2 regions of the Pelotomaculum isophthalicicum JI genome follow, and region 2 is predicted to be linked to the other one. Evidence: a T-box and tRNA genes for the amino acid it is inferred to sense, from the RefSeq annotation. Region 2 holds a T-box; the other holds one or more tRNA genes.
What was found. A T-box is a leader RNA that pairs with one kind of tRNA and senses whether it is charged. The one in region 2 lies ahead of thrS (threonine--tRNA ligase), so its partner is inferred to be a tRNA-Thr.
Positions count from the first base shown of each region.

Region 1: it has a tRNA-Thr gene. The T-box ahead of thrS (threonine--tRNA ligase) is inferred to sense a tRNA for this amino acid. The anticodon was not compared.

Region 1 covers NZ_JAKOAV010000001.1:163,229-166,649, reverse strand. The annotation lists gene L7E55_RS00765 (hypothetical protein) at 115-270, shown strand; gene L7E55_RS00760 (hypothetical protein) at 609-746, opposite strand; gene L7E55_RS00755 (hypothetical protein) at 775-903, opposite strand; tRNA gene L7E55_RS00750 (tRNA-Thr) at 1,218-1,292, opposite strand; cyclic di-GMP riboswitch class I at 1,603-1,691, shown strand; gene L7E55_RS00745 (hypothetical protein) at 1,727-1,954, shown strand; gene L7E55_RS00740 (DUF2225 domain-containing protein) at 2,297-3,421, shown strand, end outside.
Region 2 covers NZ_JAKOAV010000016.1:18,280-21,700, reverse strand. The annotation lists gene thrS (threonine--tRNA ligase) at 1-1,462, opposite strand, end outside; T-box leader at 1,522-1,734, opposite strand; gene ytxC (putative sporulation protein YtxC) at 1,819-2,718, opposite strand; gene L7E55_RS09505 (zinc metalloprotease HtpX) at 2,770-3,421, opposite strand, start outside.

The DNA of each region.
Region 1 (3,421 bases), on a different contig from region 2:
GTAATATTTTACATGGTAATATTCTCCACGGTAACGTTAACCATAATAACCCATATGACATATTATATTTTAAGACCGGTCAGGAAATCCATCCCCGAGAGGAGGGAATTCAAAATGGGCTTCGTAGAGAAAAAAGAAGAGGAATGCGATTGCCGCAATTGCCGCATTGAAATTAAGGATAGTATTGTCGTGATAATTTGTGGTGAAGTGGAAGTTGAGAAGTTAAAACATTGCCTTGGCTCATTAATGGAAGCAAAAGATAACAAATAGGAAGAGGAAAATACTTTTGCCTCTGCCGGTATGCCGTGGCGTATTTACGCTACGGCCTTTCTTATGTTTGCAGTAAACCTCTCCAGTTAAGCCAGGATTCGTGGTTCCCGGCTTATTTTATGGCAACTCCGGCTATTCAGACGTTGTTATATTCTTTCGATTACCCCATCTTGACATTATATTTATATGATTTCTACGTTTTTGAGCCGTATGGCCCGGTGATAGTTCACCCGGTTGGCCATATTTTGCATGTATCTCATTTTACCATTGCCAAAATCATAACCACCGGTAAATACCGATGGTTACAAACGTAGCCTTTATGTTAGTGTTTTTACAGTTTAAATGCAGCAGCCGCACATGCCCACGCCGAAAACGAGCAGGATGAAAATCAGGAAGATAATAAACGCTGGGCTACTAAAACAACCTGTGCCACAAGCTTCTTCCGCTTTAACTACTTGGGACTTAACTTCAGCCATGGAAATACCTCCTTATAAGGCTTTCATACTAAATACAGCCTCCGCAGCAACTCACTCCAAAGATGAGCAGGATAAAAATCAGGAAAACAATAAACCCGATGTTACCAAAACCTGTGCCGCATCCTGTGCCGCAACCTGCACCTACGCCGAATGCCATAAGAATCACCCCTTTTGCTTTTTTATATAATATGCAGGCAATGATTTATGTGTTAATCAATGGTTATGCACCCAAATTAATCTAGCAGCATAAGTTATATTAACAGTTGCTCCTTTTGTTCCATAGACCTCCTTGGCAAAAACCCGGTCCATCAATGGGCTGGGTTTTTGTTTTTCGGTTGGACTGTAGAAAAAGCCCGCCTTAAAGACGGGCAAAGAGAGGTGAAAGATGTTAAAAAGGTAAGGCGTACCAGGAGACATTAGGGTCATTAATAAAACAGCCTCCAGCTAAAACCCCGGAGGCCTTGATTTTCTTGGAGCTGATGGTGGGATTTGAACCCACGACCTGCGCATTACGAGTGCGCTGCTCTACCCCTGAGCCACATCAGCTTAATTAAATAAATTTTTAGTTAACAACTAGCGCATTTAATATTTTATCCGAACAAGTAGTTAAAGTCAACTTGCCTCCAATACTAGGTTACGGTAAATCCTTTCTTGATTGAATTGTCATGTGATAATTATGAAGATATTCACACAGTATGCTTCAATGTTGCCCCTATTGTACAAACAATTGATTTTGACATTTTATACGGTTTTTCCTACCTGAATGTCGTAAAAAATAGGACCATAGTCCTGTGATAATAGTTCTCCTTTCACATTTTCTTATTTTAAATAGCTGTTATAATATAGTAACAACGCAAACTGAAAAAGGCAAACATAGTGAAAACTATGGACGCAAAGCCACGGGTCTAAAGTATCGTGTAGTACCATGATAGCCGGGTTACCAGTAACCCCGGGATTCCTTTACAAAGAAGGGGTAGTATATGCGTTATATAAAAACATTTTACCCAAAAGTTCTATACTTCATTTTACCTTTCATAACCATATTTATTCTGATAAAATATAACACTCCAATGCTGGCCGCTGGAGTCGCCCTTTATTTAATGATGGGTTTCGACGATTCATCTAACAAGTTTTTATCCCGCTTCAGCGAAAAAGAGTATACCGTCAACATCACTGATTGGATGAAAAAAGAAGTTAGTCATAACTAAGTGTTATTGTAACTAATAAACATTAAGGTTACTGCAATTTAGGACTAAAGTCCTAAAAAATTGGGAAATTTTTCTCATGTAGGATAATTAAAAATAATTATAATTATTTTTAATACCTCCTTTAATATAATCACCCATCTAGAGGGGCTTTCTCCCCACCATTCCCTATTCCATAATACAGGGAATTTTTTTTATTGTTTTTAATTCATGGATATTATGCGGGAACACAGTTATTTTAGCTGAGAAAAAAATCCACCTTTGCAATAAGTAAAAATTCCTTTCAATTGATATTTTGGTAGTATAGAATATTAACTGAAATCTTAAAGGTGGGTGAAATCATACATGGATGCTCTTGAAAGCATTTTAAAGAAGATACCTTTTTTTAAAGACATAAACTATCCTTTACAAGACTTGGTTAAAAAAATGCGCCTAGAGCGTTTCGAAGAAAATACAGATATATTTTCTGAAGGAGAGCAAGGTTCAAGCTTATACCTAATCATATCAGGAAAAGTTTTAATATATGCAAAATCGACCACTGGACAGGAAATGGCTATCCAAACACTTGAACCGTCAGATTTTTTTGGGGAAATGAGTCTGTTAGACGGCGGATATCGCTCAGCCTGCGCCAGGACATTAGAAAAATCAATTATTTTTAGTCTGGAACGAAAAGACTTTCTAGAATTTCTAGATGATAACCCGAGAGCAGCTGTAAAAATAATTGAAACTTTAAGCAAAAGACTTCGACAATCAAATATCCGAAATAAAATATTAATTGAAACCAACCGCAAGTTAACTAACCAGGGTACCGACCAAAACCAGATTACCGCCGCCAATATACCCGTACAGTTCAATGACGAGCGACAAGAGCAGTTAACCAAGGAAACAAAAGAATTCAGCGTTAAAAAAGATACGTATGCCCCGGAAGAAAAAGAGGAAAACGGTTTCGCGGATATATTGGAACAGCATTTAAACGATGTCGAACATGCTGATGAGGAAGATGATAAGGCAGACGCCAAAAAAGAGATTGAGCAAAAAGAAATGTTGTATTATAAAAAAGCCGTTTGTCCAATTTGCAACGCTAAATTCGAAACACCGAAAGCTTTGTCAAAATACGTTCAATCCGTGAAGATGGATTATGATTTCTGTCAACACCACAAGTATATTAATCCGATTTATTATGAAATGAGTGTTTGTCCTATTTGTGGCTTTACCTATAACGAAGAGATCCAAGGAATGCGCTTAAAAAAAGAACAGTCGGAAGAAATAAAATCGCGCCTGATGACATTCTGGCAGAATAATAAATTAAAAGACTATAGTGGGGTCCGTAGTTTGGAAGACGCTATAGAAACTTTCCTGTTGGCTATTTACTGCCTCCAGGGCAGGGCCGTCAAAAAATCCCAGATGGGCATGATGTATTTAAAAATTGCCTGGTTCTACAGGTTTAAAGATGAAGGCGAACAAGAACGG
Region 2 (3,421 bases):
GCTGGATAGTGCCGCACTGCCAGGTGCGGCCAAGCGAATCTTCCAGATGGAAATCGATCTTGGGGCCGTAAAACGCTCCGTCCCCTTCATTGACTTTATATTTCAATCCCCTGGCGTCAAGAGCGTCCCGCAGCACATCGGTGGCCATATCCCAGATTTCATCCGATCCCATCGCTTTTTCAGGTTTTGTGGACAGTTCCACAAAGTAGTTAAAACCAAATACTTTATAAAAATCGTTTACCAAGTCGATAACCCCGATAATTTCCTCTTTAATCTGCTCCGGGAGCATAAAAATATGGGCATCGTCTTGAGTAAAGCACCGCACCCGCATCAAACCATGCAGCACGCCGGAAAGCTCGTGACGGTGCACCAGGCCCAGCTCGGCAAGCCTGATCGGCAGTTCGCGGTAACTGTGCAGCTTGTTCTTGTAGATCAGGATACTGCCCGGACAGTTCATCGGCTTAACCGCGTAATCACCTTCATCTATCTTCGTGAAATACATATTCTCGCGGTAGTGATCCCAGTGTCCTGAATTCTCCCACAAAGACCTGTTTAGAATAATCGGTGTGCGTATTTCCTGGTAGCCCCTCTTTTGATGTTCTTCCCGCCAATATTTCTCCAGTTCGTTACGCAGAATCATTCCCTTAGGATGGAAAAAAGGAAAACCAGGCCCCTCATCCATGATGCTGAACAAATCCAGTTCGGCTCCGAGCTTGCGGTGATCGCGCCGTTTGGCCTCTTCAATCCGGAAAAGATATTCATCAAGCATGGATTTTTTCGGAAACGATGTGCCGTAAATACGCTGAAGCATTTTGTTTCTCTCATTGCCCCGCCAATACGCGCCTGCCACGTTCATTAATTTTACAGATTTAAGTCTCCCGGTGGAAGGAACATGAGGTCCCGCGCATAAATCGGTAAAATCACCCTGTTTATAGAATGAGAGTACAGTGTCAGCCGGCAGGTCCTCGATCAATTCAACTTTGTAGTTCTGCCCGTTTTCTTTAAAGAAATCCAGGGCTTGCGTCCGGGGGAGTTCAAAACGCTCAAACGGATAATCGGCCTTGATTATGGCTTCCATCTCTTTCTCTATTTTACCCAAATCATCCGGTGTAAACGTTTCACTGGTATCAAAGTCATAATAATAGCCATCGGCGATAGCCGGCCCGATTGCGAACTTTGTGCCGGGAAACAACTTTTGCACCGCTTGCGCCATAACATGCGCGGTACTGTGGCGGTAAGCCCGTTTCCCCGCCTCATCTTCAAAGGAAAGAAACTCCACGGAAGCATCAGCCATCATGGGATTCGCCAAATCCATCAACTCGCCGTTCACTCTGGCGATAAGAGCCTCTTTGGCCAAGCGGGGGCTAGTGCTCTTCGCTATTTCAAAAAGAGTTGTTCCCGCCGGGTATTCTCTCTCTGCTCCATCAGGTAAAACAATTTTAATATTATCGACAGCACTCATTATTAACACTTCCCCCTAAAACATATTATTGCAAAATGAAAAACCCGCCTCTGACAACTGTCAGGGACGGGATATTCCCGTTTCCACCCTGATTAAGGGTATATACTTTCTTTTACGACAGTTAACGGCTGCCTCCGGCGCGGCTTACTGGTGATTTCAGCCGGCGGTTCCAAGGTGGTTTTCAACCCATAGTACCCAAAAGTGCTTGCAGCCGATGACACTTTCTCTCTGATGGCCAAGACAGGTCTACTCTTCCTTTTCAACACCTGTTTCTAATATTGATATTATTACAGCAGTATTATATTGATTAGCTGGATATTTGTCAATAAATCTAATGAAGTAGAAATTTCTAACATTTAATTATTCAATGGAGTACATAGTTCACAACCCGGGCATTCACTGACTCTGCCGTCAAATACTTTTTTTATGGTTTCTATCGTTGCCGAATACCTGTCATTCTTTTTATGATGAAAAATAATTTTCTGGGGGGCAATTGTAACAAGAGCACTTACCAACATATCTTCATAATTTATTTCGCTATCCATCATGTCAACCAAAAAACCACCCAGATAATCGCTCCTGACAGGTTGCGTCTTATCGTCATACAGCTTAAAAGCTCCAACGTTATTTATCAGGACATGAACCATATAAGCGCGAGGCTCTTGAATCTCCACAAAATATTTTAGTAATTCAATAAACTCTCTATATTCCCTTTCCAGAAGAAAGTCATCTACAGCTTTATCCGTCGCATCTTTTAATTCATTAATATATTCTTTAAGTCTGAACCGGATAAAACCATCAATGATAATACTGTTGTTAAGTTTTAAATAATCCAATATCTTATTAAGAATCCTTCTCTTTCTGTTAAACCAGTAAACCGATTTACGCGGCTCATTTGATTTCCTGTTAATGTGTTGCAACGCATAATTATATATTATTTTCTTTTCTTCATCCCCATAATAATAATAATTTTCACAGATAATATTTTTTAACAAAAAAACTTCCCAATGAGACAGAATAATATCAGATATTAAATCCGCCACATATTTCTTTATGATAATTTGAGGATCATCTTCCAACTGACAGTATTCCGGGAAACCGTCTAAACAACAAGAAAAAAAGGTAAACTTGCCATCTGACCTTTCTTCCAGATTAATCTTAAACCCATTTCTTTCAAATATCATTAATCCCCTGCCCAGTTTATCCTTTAACAAATCAATATGCTGCGTGGAACCTATAGAAATAATCTGGGCCACCGGCTATCACCACCTCTTGCAATAGTGTATGCGTGATTAATAAATTTTATATTAAATACGCAAATCTTCCAGCCGCTTTACCCTTTCGCTGATAGGCGGGTGAGTGCTGAATAAACGGTTTATTGATGCACCCGAAAACGGATTAATAATAAAAAGGTGCGATGTCGCGGGATTTACCTGCATCGGAATTCTATGAGCCGCACTCTCCAGCTTGAGCAAGGCGTTTGCCAGGCCTCCGGATTTGCCTGCTATACGGGCGCCGGTTTGATCAGCCAGGTACTCCCTCGAGCGGGAAATCGCCATTTGAATAATCAGCGCCGCTATCGGCGCTATAACAGCCAATAAGATCGCTCCAATAAAGCTGCCGCCACCCTCGTCGTCATCGCGGCCCATACCAAAAATAGCTCCCCATTGAATTATGTTCGCTATCATGGTAATCGCGCCCGCAAAAGCGGCAGCTATAGCGCCAATAAGAATATCTTTATTTCTTATGTGTGAAAGTTCGTGCGCCAGGACACCTTCCAACTCATCCCGGTTCAAAATGCGGAAAAGTCCTTCGGTAACAGCCACAGCCGCATGGGACTGATTTCTTCCCGTGGCAAAAGCGTTAGGTTGCTGTGACGGGGTTATATAAAGCCTGGGCATGGGCATCCCCGCCTGCTTAGTCAATCTCCGCATTATATCGTATAATTCAGGCGCTTCA